DNA from 2 places in the Arthrobacter sp. lap29 genome. Region 2 is predicted to be linked to the other one. Evidence: predicted binding sites of a transcription regulator. Region 2 holds the regulator's gene; the other holds the start of a gene.
The links. Region 2 encodes LexA, which represses DNA repair genes until DNA is damaged. Its sites were predicted from a motif close to TCGAACANNTGTTCGA; they were not measured.

Region 1 (6,680 bases), on a different contig from region 2:
CGTCGTGGTTCTTGGCGGTGCGTGTGGACAGTGTTGCTTGCTGCCGGAGTTTGAGTTTGACGGCGTTGCCGGGTTCGCGGCCGTGGGTTTCCGACCAGTCGTGGATGAGGCGGGCCGCTTCAATATCGATTAACCGGGACCGGCTGGAGAACTCGCGGATGAGTTCATCGTCCACGCCGGAGAGTTCGAAACTGAAATTGTGGATGGCGCTGGTGGGTGTGCGAACCTCAGCCTCGGTTCCCAGATCCAGGCCAAGCCGATCGAAAAGGAGCCCGTTGTAATGTTGGCTGGCGGCCACGGTGGCCTTGTAGAGCGTGCGGGAGTCAAGGGTGGTCCAGGCGCCGTCGCTGACGCGTTGGGCCCGGTTGGCTATGACGACGTGGCTGTGCAGCTGGGGGTCCCCGGAGCGGGACTCCCAATGGTCGAAAGCCGCCGCGATGGCACCGTGGACGCCGACGTGGGCGACACCGCCGTGGCCGGCACGGGTGTGGATGGCGGACGTCTCCAGCCAAGCCAACGTGGCTTCGAGTGCCGCGTGGTGGGCTGCCATGACCTTGTCCTTGCACTCGTCACTGCCAAGGGCCCAAAGCACGGAGATGGATTTCGGCACACTGAACGTCATGTCGAAGCCGGCCACCGCCGTACGGCGTACGGGATGCCCGTTCCTGCCGGTGACGGTGGACGCCTGGTTAGGCGTCCTACCTAGGGATGCGCCCGTGGTGGGGTGTTCGCCCCGTTCAAAGAGGGCCTTCGCCGCCGCATCTGTGACCGTGTCGTGGAGAGTTGTGCCAATGCCGGGAAGTCCTTTGCCGAGCCATTGCCCGGGTGGGTTACTGGCGTCTGTGTAGTAGCCGGTGAGGTCCCGGGTTTCGACGTCGGCATGGCTGGTGGTCTTGAGGAGGTAGGCGACGCCGGCCTCGGTGGAGAGGCGGGCTATGGAGACGGTCATGACGTGCCCATTTCCGTGTTCCAGCCTCGGCGTGCGAAGATCGCCGCAGTTGACGGATCGAGCCGCATGTTCGCGTTCGAGTGCAATGTCAGGACCTTGGCGGCGAGGTGTTGCATGTCCTTGATGGACTGCCGTTCACTGAGCTCACGCAGTTTGTTTTCACGCTGCAAGTGGCGCATCGAGCGTTCCATGTCATCGGCCTTCGACTGTGCCCGTGACGCGGCTTGGGCACGTTCATTGAGCTGTTCATGCGCTGCGGCCAGCTGGCTCTCAAAGGACCGGGTGATCCTGGCGAACTTGCGTTGATGCGTGGATCGAAGATTCCGGATCGTAGCCTCGTAAAGGGCGGTGAGTGCAGCCATCGCCTCCCGGTTGTCGGCGATGGACTGATCAATTCGAGTCTTGGCCTCTGGTCCGGCTGGGGTGGTGTGCCGGTAGTTTCGTTGCCGTTGGCGGTGCGCGCACGCGGGGCGGCAGAAGAGCTGCCGTGTGCTCGAGGGCGTGAAGGCGGTGGTGCATTCGGGGCAGATTCGCGTAGTCATACTCCTCCATGGCGTCCCGGACTGATTTCACCATGACCAGCCGTCACGCATGCCGTGACGCCAGCCCACCTCGGTGCCAACAGTGTGAAGGGTTTTTGGGTTACGGCAACTTCATGGTGGACGCGGGATGAATTGGCTGTGGGGGTGGGCGTTGGATTGGCAACTGGCGGTGGTCGTGGGGAGGGTCAATGTTGGTGGGAGGTGAGGTGGTGTGGTCGCTTTTTCTAGCTCTTAGGGGTCTTCGTCTGAATATGTCAGTGGCACACTCTAGTGTCGAAGACGTATTCTATTAGTGAATTTGTTATTAGAGGTGTGTTCGATGGTTGTTGATGAGCGTGTGAGTGTCCGGACGACTGCTGCGGGAAGTCCGATGGAGTTTGAGTGGCGGGCGCGGCGGTATCAAATGACTGAACTACCTTTGAGATTCTATATTCGACGCCCGTGGTGGACGGAGCAGAACCGCATCCAAAAAGGCATTGGCGCTCAGGTCTTAGAGACGGAGATCTGGAGAGTAACTGCTGCGGGCCGTGGTCGTTCTGCCGAACGAGTTTTTGAGCTTACCCATGAGGACTCTAACTGGCGGCTGTCTAGGATTCTTGGCTAGGCAAAAATGTTCACTCATCTGCATGTTGCCTCCGCTTTCTCCGCCCACTACGGGGTGGATTGGCCAGACACTATGGCCGCCGCGGCGAGGGATGGTGGTGCCGACGCCTTGGCGATCACAGATCGTGATGGCTTGTACGGAGTTCCCAAGCACATTGCCGCTTGTCAGCGGGCCGGGATCGATCCGGTTCTTGGTGTGGAACTTGCAACCTTGGGAGACGACGGCGCGGTGACCGGCCGCGTCATTGTCCTAGCCCACGGACACAACGAGGGGGAGGGCTACGCCGCACTGTGCCGGTTGGTGTCCGCTGCTCACGCCCAAGCAAGGGTGGGGGTGAGTCCGGATGAGATTGCGGCGCATCTGCTGACCAATTCCGGGCCAGTTGGGACCGTGCTGCTCGGCCCACTCTCAGACGTTGGTCGCAGGGTCGCATCGCGTCGAGACGGGCTGCCATTGCTCCGTGCATGGCTAAGCGTACTTCCGACTGCGGCCGTGCGTATTGAGGTGGCTTCGCATCTTTCCGAGCCAGGGCAGCCACTGAGCCATACTCACGCCATTCGCATGCTTCGCCTAGCAACCCAGACCGGACTCACACCCGTGCTAACCAATATGGTTAGATATGCCGAGCCTGATGGTGCCATTACAGCAGACGTTCTTGACGCGGCCCGTGCCCTGGCGTGTTTGGATGAGACGGGGGTCCAGCCAACTGCCCAAGGTTGGCTCAAACCCGTAACCACGATGAAGGCCTTGGCCTCGGAAATTACTACACTGGGCCAGTTCGGTGCCGGCGCTGCTAGAACGCTCCTGGCGAACACCGAAGAGTTGGCGGATAAGTGCCGGATTGATCCCGTTAGCGATGCAGGCTGGGGAATTCCAGTGATGCCGGAGGCCTCCATCATCGGCATCACGGGCGATCCATTAGCCGAGTTGTGGGAACGCGCGACGGCGGGTGTGTCCAGCAGGTATCCGGGGATCGACTCCACTTCCTTCGGGGTGATGCAGGACCGGCTCTGGGATGAGATGGCGGCCATCGCCGAGCTGGGATTCGCCTCCTATTTTTTGACGGTGGCCGAGGTGACTCGACTGATCCGGGAGATGGGGATTCGCTCTGCTGCCCGCGGCTCCGGGGCCGGCTCGCTAGTCAACTACGCCCTAGGTATCTCTCAAGTCGACCCGATCCGACACGACCTACTGTTTGAACGCTTCCTCAGTACCGAGCGGCAAACCCTGCCGGACGTTGACATCGATGTGGAGTCAGCGAGGCGGCACGAAATCTACCACCGCATTTTCGAGCGCTTCGGCCCTGAACGCGTGACCTTGATGTCGATGCAATCCGGGTATCGGGCCCGCGGTGCCGCCCGAGATGCTGGCATGGTTCTGGGTATGGCACCGCAGGATATTGACGGGATCGCCAAAGGTTTGTGGAGGTTTTCGGCCAGTGAATTTCGGGAAGCGCTGGATGAAAAGCCGGAACTGCGTGATCTGGCCGATCGGGTCGAGGGTAACCGGCAGCTAGACCTTCTGGTGGATATCACCGAGCGCCTAGACAGGCTACCTCGACACATCTCTATGCACCCCTGTGGTGTCATCCTCAGCTCTGCGACGCTGTTGGATCGTACCCCGGTCCAGCCCTCCGGGATGGGGTTGCCCATGTCCCAATACGACAAGCACGACATGGACCCCATGGGGTTGATCAAGCTCGACGTCCTCGGGGTGAGGATGCAGTCCGCGATGGCCTACGCCATCACTGAAATCCACCGCACCACCGGAAAGAGTATCGATCTGGAGGCTGTGCCGCTGGATGATGAGCCGACCTTTGAGCTGATCCGCTCCACCCAGACACTGGGGTGTTTTCAGATCGAATCACCCGGGCAGCGTGAACTCATCGGCAAACTCCAGCCAGCCGTCTTTGATGACCTCATCACCGACATCAGCCTGTTCCGCCCCGGTCCCATGCAGGCAGACATGGTCAAACCATTTTTGAACCGGCGGGGTGGCTGGGAAACTGTCGCCCAACTCCACCCAGACCTTGAACCTGTGCTGCGCAGCACTTACGGGATCGTGGTCTTCCACGAACAACTCATGCGCATCCTTGACATCTTCACCGGCTGCGGGCTCGCTTACGCCGACGTCCTGCGCCGCCATCTCAGCAACGAAGACAAACTCCCTGCCGTGGAAACGTACTTTCGAGAGCAATCCATCCAACGGGGCTACACGCCCGAGACTGTTGAGCGGGTGTGGGGTGTTGTGAAGGGCTTTGGCTCGTTTGGGTTTTGCCGTGCCCACGGGGCTGCTTTTGCCGTCCCTACCTACGAGTCTGCATGGCTCAAAACTCACTACCCGATCCAATTCTTGGCCGGACTGTGGACCCATGATCCCGGTATGTATCCCAAACGGCTTCTTGTCGCCGAGGCTCGACGGCTTGGTATCCCGATTCTTCCTTTGGACGTCAACGCTTCCACGGACGAGTATGTCGTTGAACCTGCAGGTGATGGGGGCTTGGGGATCCGTATGTCCCTGTCGGATGTGAAGGGCATCCAAACCAAGGAAGTCGAACGCATCCTCAACCAGCGTCCCTTCGATTCATTGGCCGATCTCAAGCAACGCGCCCGTCTGCGGGTATCCACGCTTGAGAGTCTGGCCTTGGTCGGAGCACTTGACTCCCTCTACACCGGAAGTAGTCACAGGAGCCGACGAGACTTGGTGGCGTGGAACGAAGCGATGCGCCACAGCAAACGGGCACACGTCATCCCCGGCCAACTCGCACTTCTCCTGCCCGCCATCGACGCCGCCACCATGATCGCCCACGAGCCGGACATGACTCCCACAGATGTCACCCGGGCGGAGCTGGACATCCTTTCCCTAGACGTTACCTACCACCTCATGGAATCCCATCAACCTCTCTTGGACGAGCTCGGAGTCACTAAAGCCAAAGACCTCCTCAGCCTGCGCAACGGCACCTTCGTGCGCGTCGCTGGCGTCAGAGTCGCTACACAAACCCCGCCCATGCATGGAGGCAAGCGCGTTGTGTTCATCAGCATCGATGACGGCACCGGCTGCATCGATGCGACCTTCTTCGCCGACGCCCAGAAAGACCTAGACCCACCCATTCTTTTCAACACCCGGTTGCTCCTGATCGAAGGAACCACTCGTCGCACCGGCCCGCGTGGCATGTCCCTCCAAGCCACTCACGCCAAAGACCTCACACAAATTTCAGCCACATGACGGGGTGGTGGTGTCGCCGACCAGTGCCGCACGAAGTATTCATGCGGCTCTAGATCTCCCACTTGGAGTGATTATTGGATGGCGAGCATGAGCCGTTCGATTTCGGTGGGGTTGAATCCTGACCAATGGTCGTGCTCGTTGACCACGACGACCGGGGCTTGGGAGTAGCCGAGGTCTTGAACGTACTCGAGGGCAGCGGCGTTGGTGGTCAGGTCGACGACGCTGTAAGGGATGCCAGCATGGTCCAGACTGCGGCAAGTGAATTTGCATTGCTGGCAGCCTGGCTTGCTGTAGACCGTGACGATCATTATTCTCGCCTCACTCTCGGCTTCTGGTGTTGAATCCTGTGGGATTGCTAGTGGTGGTTCCGGTACGCGGTGGTCTTGTGTTGCGCCCAGCCGGACACGACGCCGGCGCCGAGCAGCTGGTCCAGCAGCCTAGCCAGGTGATAGTCGGGGTCGAAGGTCAGGGCAACGTGCATGTAGTTTGCGGCGGCCGTTCCCTTGCCTTTCCACCAGCAGATGTGTCCGAGCATCGTCAACGGGGCGGCTGCGTGGGTTGGGGAGGCGATGGTGAGCAGCTGCCGCAGCAGCTTTTCGGACCTGTCGATCCGGTCCCACTGCGGGGCTCCGTCCGTGGCACCAAAGAGTGTCACTGCCATGGGCTCGTTGATGCCGGGCATGTCGGCCAGGATCTGGTCGCGGAGCCCGACATGCTGCAGCCCGGCTAAGACCTCGGACAACTGCTCATGGCTGGGTTCGGCGCCGTGATCGATGAGTTCGGTCCACAACCGGTAGGCCGCGTGGAGGCCTTGGTCGGGGTTGGTGGCCAGGGCCTGCAACGCTGCCTCGACCGCGTCGTGGTCGACGGCGGCGAACAACTCGGGGATGGCGGGTGTGTCGCTGTGTTCGATGCGGCTGCCTTGGTAGACAAGTTCGGCGTTGAGCATGCTGGACTCGACGGCAGTCAGCGGGGTTTCCTTGCCGCACGTGGCGGGGTTGGCGCCGTCGTAGGTGGCGAAGGATTCAGGCCCGACGATCCACACGTCATGGACCAGCAGGCCGGCAGCCGACAACCGGCGCTTTAGCCTTTGGACCATGGCCGCAAATGGCTTTTGGAGTTCTTTGCCCCAGGGCTGGTGGGTGAAGAGTGCGATGAGGACGGCGGTGGCGTCGCGGTCGATGCCGATGGAGTGGGCGACGACGTCGGCGTAGTTCTCAGTGGGGCCTGTGCTGTTGGGGAGGTTGACTCGGAGGGTGGGGCCGAGTGTCTTGCCTTCGAGGGCGACGCAGACGAGGCTTTCCTTGGGCCAGTAGCCGAGGCTGTGGCCCATATAGCTGATGGCGTCGGCTGGGCTGCT
Region 2 (6,680 bases):
CCGTACTGGCCAGGGCATGGATGAACTGCTCCAAGCCATCGAAGAAGGTATTCCGCACCCCAGCGTCTTAGTGACCTTGTTGATCCCCTATGACCGTGGTGATGTACTCAATAAGCTCCATCGCAGCGATGCAGAGATCATCAGCTTGGAACACGGAGAGCATGGCACTTTGGCCCACGCCCGTGTCAGGGAAGACTTGGCAGCTGAGGTTGAGCCGTTTGTCCAGCATGCCTGAAAGTGAACTTTCGCAGCAGGCTCTGGAATTACTGGATCGTGCCGTTGCTGCCATGGGCGGACAGCGCCGTGATGGGCAGCATGAAATGGTCCGCCGGGTAGTTGCTGCCTTGGAGAGCGGGGACCACCTTTTGGTTCAGGCGGGCACAGGCACCGGAAAGTCCCTGGCCTACCTGATTCCGCTGATAGTCAATGCGCTCACCAGCGAGAAGCCAGCCGTCATTGCAACAGCCACTCTGGCCCTTCAAGCACAGATTGTGGGCCGTGACGTGCCCCGGCTGCTCGCTGCTTTGGCGCCAGTATTGCCGCGCCCCATTGACGTGGCTCTCGTTAAAGGCCGCAGCAATTATGTGTGCAAGCAAAAGCTGGCTGGAGGCTTCCCCACAGAAGATACGGGGGAAGGCGCCCTGTTCAGCCTGGGGGAGGACACCAGTGTGGCGCACCTGCCCGGTGCTACTTCCGGGCCCACCTCACAGCTGGGTAAGGAAGTGGTCAGGCTGCGTGACTGGGCGCAGGAGACTGACACAGGGGATCGGGATGAGCTTGTCCCTGGCGTGACGGACAAAGCATGGCGGCAAGTCTCTGTTACCTCCATGGAATGCCTCGGCGCGCAAAAGTGCCCCCTTGCCACCGAATGTTTCTCTGAGCTGGCCCGTGCCCGCGGCGCCCAGGCAGACATTGTTGTCACCAACCACGCCATGCTGGCCATTAGCGCCTTCGAAGGTATAGCAGTGCTTCCTGACTATGACGTTGTGGTGGTGGACGAGGCCCATGAGCTCCAAGATCGGGTGACGGGGGCTGTTACGGGGCAACTATCTGTCCAGATGGTTTCCGCAGCGGCATCAAGCACGCGAAAGCACACGGCGGTTTCCGTGGATGCCTTGCATGCCAGCGCGGCCGCTCTGGACCTAGCTTTGGCGGGGACCCCTGAAGGGCTCTTTCCCAACGGCCTCAATGAACAGCAGTCCCAGGCGGTGGAACAGTTACGCGACAGCGTCCGGGCAGCCCTCTCCGACTCCAAACCTGAGGGCAATGCGGCGGTTGACAGTGGCCGTTCCATTGCTCGTTCACGGCTCAATCTGATCTTTGATCTGTGTGAGCGTTTGCTGGATGCCACCAATGCAAGGGAAGTGGTGTGGGCATCCCGGCCAGGGTCTTTCACCCCCGGGAAGGGCTACCAAAAGGCCGATGAAAGTGAGCCTGCGGTGCTCAATATTGCGCCGTTGAGCGTGGCCATGAAATTGCGGGAAGGACTCTTCGCTGACCGGACGGTAGTGCTCACCTCAGCTACCCTTGCCATTGGAGAGTCTTTTCAAGCCACCGCTGGCGGACTGGGATTGTTGGGTCCTAGCGCACCCGCGTGGACGGGGGCCGATGTTGGATCTCCCTTTGACTACCCCAAGCAGGGCATGCTCTATGTTGCCGCTCATCTGAAAAAGCCGGGCTTTGGCATGTCGGAGGAGCAGCTGGATGAATTGGAAGCACTGATTTCTGCCGCCGGTGGGGGAACCTTGGCATTGTTCTCCTCACGGCGTGCGGCGGAAGATGCAGCTGAGAAGCTCCGCAAGAAGTTGAAGGTGAAGATCCTGTGTCAGGGGGATTCCTCCATGTCGGGGCTCATCAAGGAATTCGCGGATGAACCCGACACCTGCCTCTTTGGCACCATGTCCCTTTGGCAAGGGGTTGATGTTCAGGGCACCTCGTGCCGGCTCGTTGTGATTGACAGGATTCCCTTCCCCCGCCCTGATGATCCGTTGGTGACCGCCCGGGCGCGTGCAGTGGCGCAAAGTGGTGGGGATGGATTCATTGCCATTTCAGCCACCCATGCCGCAGTGAGGTTGGCGCAGGGGGTGGGGCGCCTGATCCGCTCTAGTGATGACCGGGGTGTGGTTGCTGTTCTTGACTCGCGGCTGGCCAATGCCGGTTACGGAGGCTTCCTGCGAGCCGCCCTGCCGCCATTCTGGTCTACGAAAGACCGTACCGTGGCGCTTGGTGCGCTGAAACGGCTTTCCGGAAAGTAGTGCCGCCAACACAAAAGCGCCCCGTCTAGCGGGGCGCTTTTGTGTAGGCAGCTGCTGTTACAGGCTGCGAAGTACCGAGACAACCTTGCCCATGATGGTGGCATGATCGCCAAGAATGGGTTCATAGCGGGTGTTTTGCGGAAGAAGCCAAGTATGGCCGTCGCGTTGCCTAAACGTTTTCACAGTGGCTTCGTCCTCCAGCAAGGCTGCCACGATGTCTCCGTTGTTGGCCGTGGGCTGCTGCCGAACCACAACCCAATCGCCGTCACAAATTGCGGCGTCGATCATGGAATCACCCTGGACCTTGAGCATGAAGAGTTCGCCGCTGCCCACAATCTGCCGCGGCAGAGGCATGATGTCATCCACCGCCTGATCGGCCAGGATGGGCCCGCCTGCCGCAATACGTCCCACAAGGGGTACGAACGCGGTGTCGGAGGAGGAGCTCAGCTCAGCAAAGTTCAATCCATTCGAACTGCGCAACGCCGACGGGGAGCTTACCCCTTCAATCTCAACCGTGCCGCTGTCCAGCACCAGCGGAATCAGAACTTCCATGGCGCGGGGGCGCTTGGGATCGCGGCGCAAATAGCCGTGGCGTTCGAGCTGAGTCAGTTGGTGCGTAACGCTGGACAAGCTAGCCAGGCCAACGGAATCACCAATCTCACGCATCGACGGCGGGTACCCTTTGTCTGCAATACACCGCTGTATGCACTCAAGAATCTTCTTCTGCCGCACGGTGAGGCCCTTCATGCCGGCCCGGCTGGGGGCTTGAGGAATGCGGTGCGGCGGGTCTGGAAGCGTCATGGTTCCGTCGGTCCTTTCGTGGCTGCCCTGAACAATGTCAGTGCCTGCTGGTGGACTGCATCATGCGGCCAATCCTTGTTCTTCCGAGTTTAAGCCACCAAGAGGCGAATTTCAAACATTTGTTCTATTTACTCTTGGCAAGTGTCGTCTATAGATGCTAAAACTGTACTAGAAGGAAATTAGAACATACGTTCTATCGAAGATGTTGAGTGTGGAATTTCGATCCGATGGGTGTGCTTGGCCACGGGATCCGGATTCACGGTGAAAGGACCACAAGTCATGAATGCAGCGCTTATCTCCCACGCATCCTTTGGCGTTTCCACAGCAGGGGTTAGCGCCCGTGCGGCCCGCATTGACCAGACAGTTGGAGCGGGGCGCACCGGTGCCATCACCGCTTCCCATTCCAGGGGTGCCTCCGATGCTGCAGGAAGGCTAGCGCTGACCAGGCGCGGGCGTCTGGTGTTCTTAGGGATTCCAGCCATTGTCAGCGCCGCCCTACTACTGTTTTTGGCGCTGGCCATCATGGCGGGCTCTCTGGCGGGACCGGCGAATGCTGCAACGGAGTCGCAGCCGGTGAACCTTGCAGATTATGCCGTTGCGGTAACCGTCTTACAAGGTGACAGCCTCTGGAGTATTGCGGCCGCCGCAGATCCGGGCCGTGATGCACGCCATGTGGTCAGGGAGATCGTTGCCCTCAACGACTTGGGAAGCGGGATACTTCACGCCGGGCAGCGACTGTACGTCCCCATTCCCAAATAGCCCTCCGTACCAATAGGTCCGCAGGCCAAGAGCGCTCCTCCACAGCCGGGTAAGGTCTTGGCAGGTGTCCGCATTGTGTCGCCGTTTCGAACTTTCTCACGGCCACCAAATATGCTGGGGGAATGGACCAGTTTGAACGCCTCCGTCAATTGCCGCTTCGTGACGATCTGCGAGGCCTGCGCCCTTACGGGGCTCCTCAGCTAAATGTTCCCGTTCTGCTGAACGTCAATGAAAACACCCATGGCGTTCCCACGGATGCAAAAGAGGCCATCTTGGCAGCCGTTGCGCAGGAGCTTGACGGCCTCAACCGCTACCCGGATAGGGAATTCACGGTGCTTCGTCAGGAATTGGCGGCATATCTGGGTCATGGTCTGACGGAGGAGAATCTCTGGGCGGCCAACGGTTCCAATGAAGTTCTTCAACAACTGTTGCAGGCCTTCGGTGGCCCCGGCCGAACGGCCATGGGTTTCCCTCCCACCTATTCCATGTACCCGCTGCTCGCCAGTGGCACAGGGACTGGCTACGTGGCAGGTGTCCGTGAGGATGACTTCACCCTCACCGCGGAATCTGCGGCGGAGCAGGTGCGCCGCAACGGCCCCAACATCGTCTTCCTGTGTTCGCCCAACAACCCTACGGGAACGGCTCTTGGGCAAGATGTGGTCGAGGCGGTCTACCAGGCAGGGGAGGAATCTCAGGCCATCATCATTGTTGACGAGGCGTACGCCGAATTCGCCCAGACGGGAACCCCTAGCGCACTGAATCTTCTCAAGGGCCGTCCTCGACTAGTCGTCTCACGCACTATGAGCAAGGCCTTCGCCTTGGCCGGTGCCAGACTTGGCTACTTGGCCGGCGCCCCTGAGGTAACCGACGCGCTTCGCCTGGTCCGCTTGCCCTACCACCTCTCGGCCATCACCCAGGCAACTGCTGTGGCTGCTCTGCGGAACTCCACCTCTTTGCTGGCTAACGTGGAGCAGATCAAGGTCCAACGTGACCGGATTGTGCAGGAATTAAAGGAATTGGGACTCACCCCGGCCCCCTCAGATTCGAACTTTGTTTTCTTCGGTGGTCTAGAGAATCCCCATGAAGCGTGGCAGGCGTTGTTGAATGACGGTGTGCTCATCCGCGATGTTGGAATCCCCGGGCACCTGCGCGTCACCGCCGGCACGGAAGCGGAAACTACTGCATTCCTCACCGGGTTGCGTACCTTCCTAGCTCGCTAGTGTTCCCTGTAGTGTCCGGCCTTGGACTAAGTTCATCATTTGCGCCGCGGTTCATGAGTTCCACCGGACCCGGGTAATTGGGTCAAACTGACCTAGCCAATAAGTTCGCCAGTGGGGAACTGGTTGGGCATAACAGTGCCTTCCCTTCTAAGCTGGTATCAATACACCCCGTTTCGTTTGAGCGCCCCACCCTGCCCGGTATCTGCTGGTCGGGGCGCATAGTACACAAAGGACTGCCGCAATGACTGAGAACAGCCCGAAACCCGGCCAGGGACGTACGGCCCGACTGGAGCGTGCCACGAGCGAGTCCAGCGTCATGGTGGAAATTAACCTCGACGGGACAGGCGTGTCAAACATTGACACCTCTGTGCCCTTCTATGACCACATGCTCACGGCGCTGTCTAAGCACTCCTTGATTGACATGAACATCAAGGCCACGGGTGACACCCACATCGATGCCCACCACACCGTGGAAGATGTTGCCATCTCCTTGGGCGAGGTTCTCAAGGTAGCCCTGGGCAACAAGGCCGGCATCCGCCGTTTCGGTGAGGCAACCATTCCGTTGGATGAGGCATTGGCCAACGCCGTGGTAGATGTTTCAGGCCGTCCGTACCTGGTGCACAGTGGCGAACCTGCCGGTCAGGAATACCACCTGATTGGTGGTCACTTCACCGGGTCGCTGACACGGCACGTGTTTGAAGCCATCACCTTACACGCGCAAATCTGCCTGCATATGACGGTCATCGCCGGCCGAGATCCGCACCACATTGTTGAGGCCCAGTTCAAGGCCTTCGCCCGGGCTCTGCGCTCAGCCGTCGAAGCCGATCCCCGCGTCACTGGAATCCCATCCACGAAGGGTCTTTTGTGAGCTCTGGAGCTAACGAGACAGCAGTAAATAGTAAGCCCACGGTCACAGTTCTGGACTACGGTTCCGGCAACGTCCGCTCCGCAGTCCGGGCGTTGGAACGCGCCGGCGCCGTTGTCACACTCAGTGCAAAGGCCGACGACGTGCTGCATGCCGATGGCCTGGTGGTCCCCGGCGTTGGTGCCTTCGCCTCCGTGATGGATGAGCTCAAAGCCGTGGACGCGCTGCGCATGATCGGGCGCCGGGTTGCTGGGGGCCGGGCGGTGCTGGGTATCTGCGTGGGCATGCAAGTGCTTTTTGATGCCGGTGTAGAACATGGTGTGCACCGGGAAGGAATGGGGGAGTGGCCTGGAACTGTGGAACTGCTCCCTGCCCCTGTGGTTCCACACATGGGCTGGAACACCGTCACCGCAGCTCCGGGCTCCATGCTCTTTGAAGGTGTGGATTCGGAACGCTTCTACTTTGTCCACTCCTACGGTGTGCAAAAGTGGGATTTTGAGGTTCTCCAGCCCAAAATGCGTCCGCCCATGGTGACCTGGTCAGAGCACGGCGCACCATTCATTGCCGCCATTGAAAATGGCCCGCTGTGCGCCACACAATTCCACCCGGAAAAATCCGGTGACGCTGGAGCGCGCTTGCTGCGCAACTGGGTCCAGTCATTGACCAAGGCGGCACGCTGATGTATTCGCTGTTACTGATGGCCCTGGCAGGCGTGCTGATTGGTGGAGCCTATACGTTCTACCAGCAGAAAACCGCCCGCTGGATTCCCGTCTGTTTTGC

Region 1: the regulator LexA is predicted to act here: its motif matches at 1,765-1,780, upstream of RY113_RS18475 (DUF6504 family protein).

What each region holds. Positions count from the first base shown of each region.
Region 1 is NZ_JAUCEK010000001.1:652,640-659,319, forward strand. Features, by position in the region: gene mobF (MobF family relaxase) at 1-949, opposite strand, end outside; gene RY113_RS02940 (hypothetical protein) at 946-1,491, opposite strand; gene RY113_RS18475 (DUF6504 family protein) at 1,811-2,095, shown strand; gene RY113_RS02945 (DNA polymerase III subunit alpha) at 2,102-5,320, shown strand; gene nrdH (glutaredoxin-like protein NrdH) at 5,392-5,628, opposite strand; gene RY113_RS02955 (DUF4192 domain-containing protein) at 5,676-6,680, opposite strand, start outside.
Region 2 is NZ_JAUCEK010000006.1:42,624-49,303, reverse strand. Features, by position in the region: gene hflX (GTPase HflX) at 1-235, shown strand, start outside; gene RY113_RS11560 (ATP-dependent DNA helicase) at 228-2,255, shown strand; gene lexA (transcriptional repressor LexA) at 2,313-3,056, opposite strand; gene RY113_RS11550 (LysM peptidoglycan-binding domain-containing protein) at 3,336-3,815, shown strand; gene RY113_RS11545 (histidinol-phosphate transaminase) at 3,938-5,035, shown strand; gene hisB (imidazoleglycerol-phosphate dehydratase HisB) at 5,277-5,903, shown strand; gene hisH (imidazole glycerol phosphate synthase subunit HisH) at 5,900-6,580, shown strand; gene RY113_RS11530 (hypothetical protein) at 6,580-6,680, shown strand, end outside.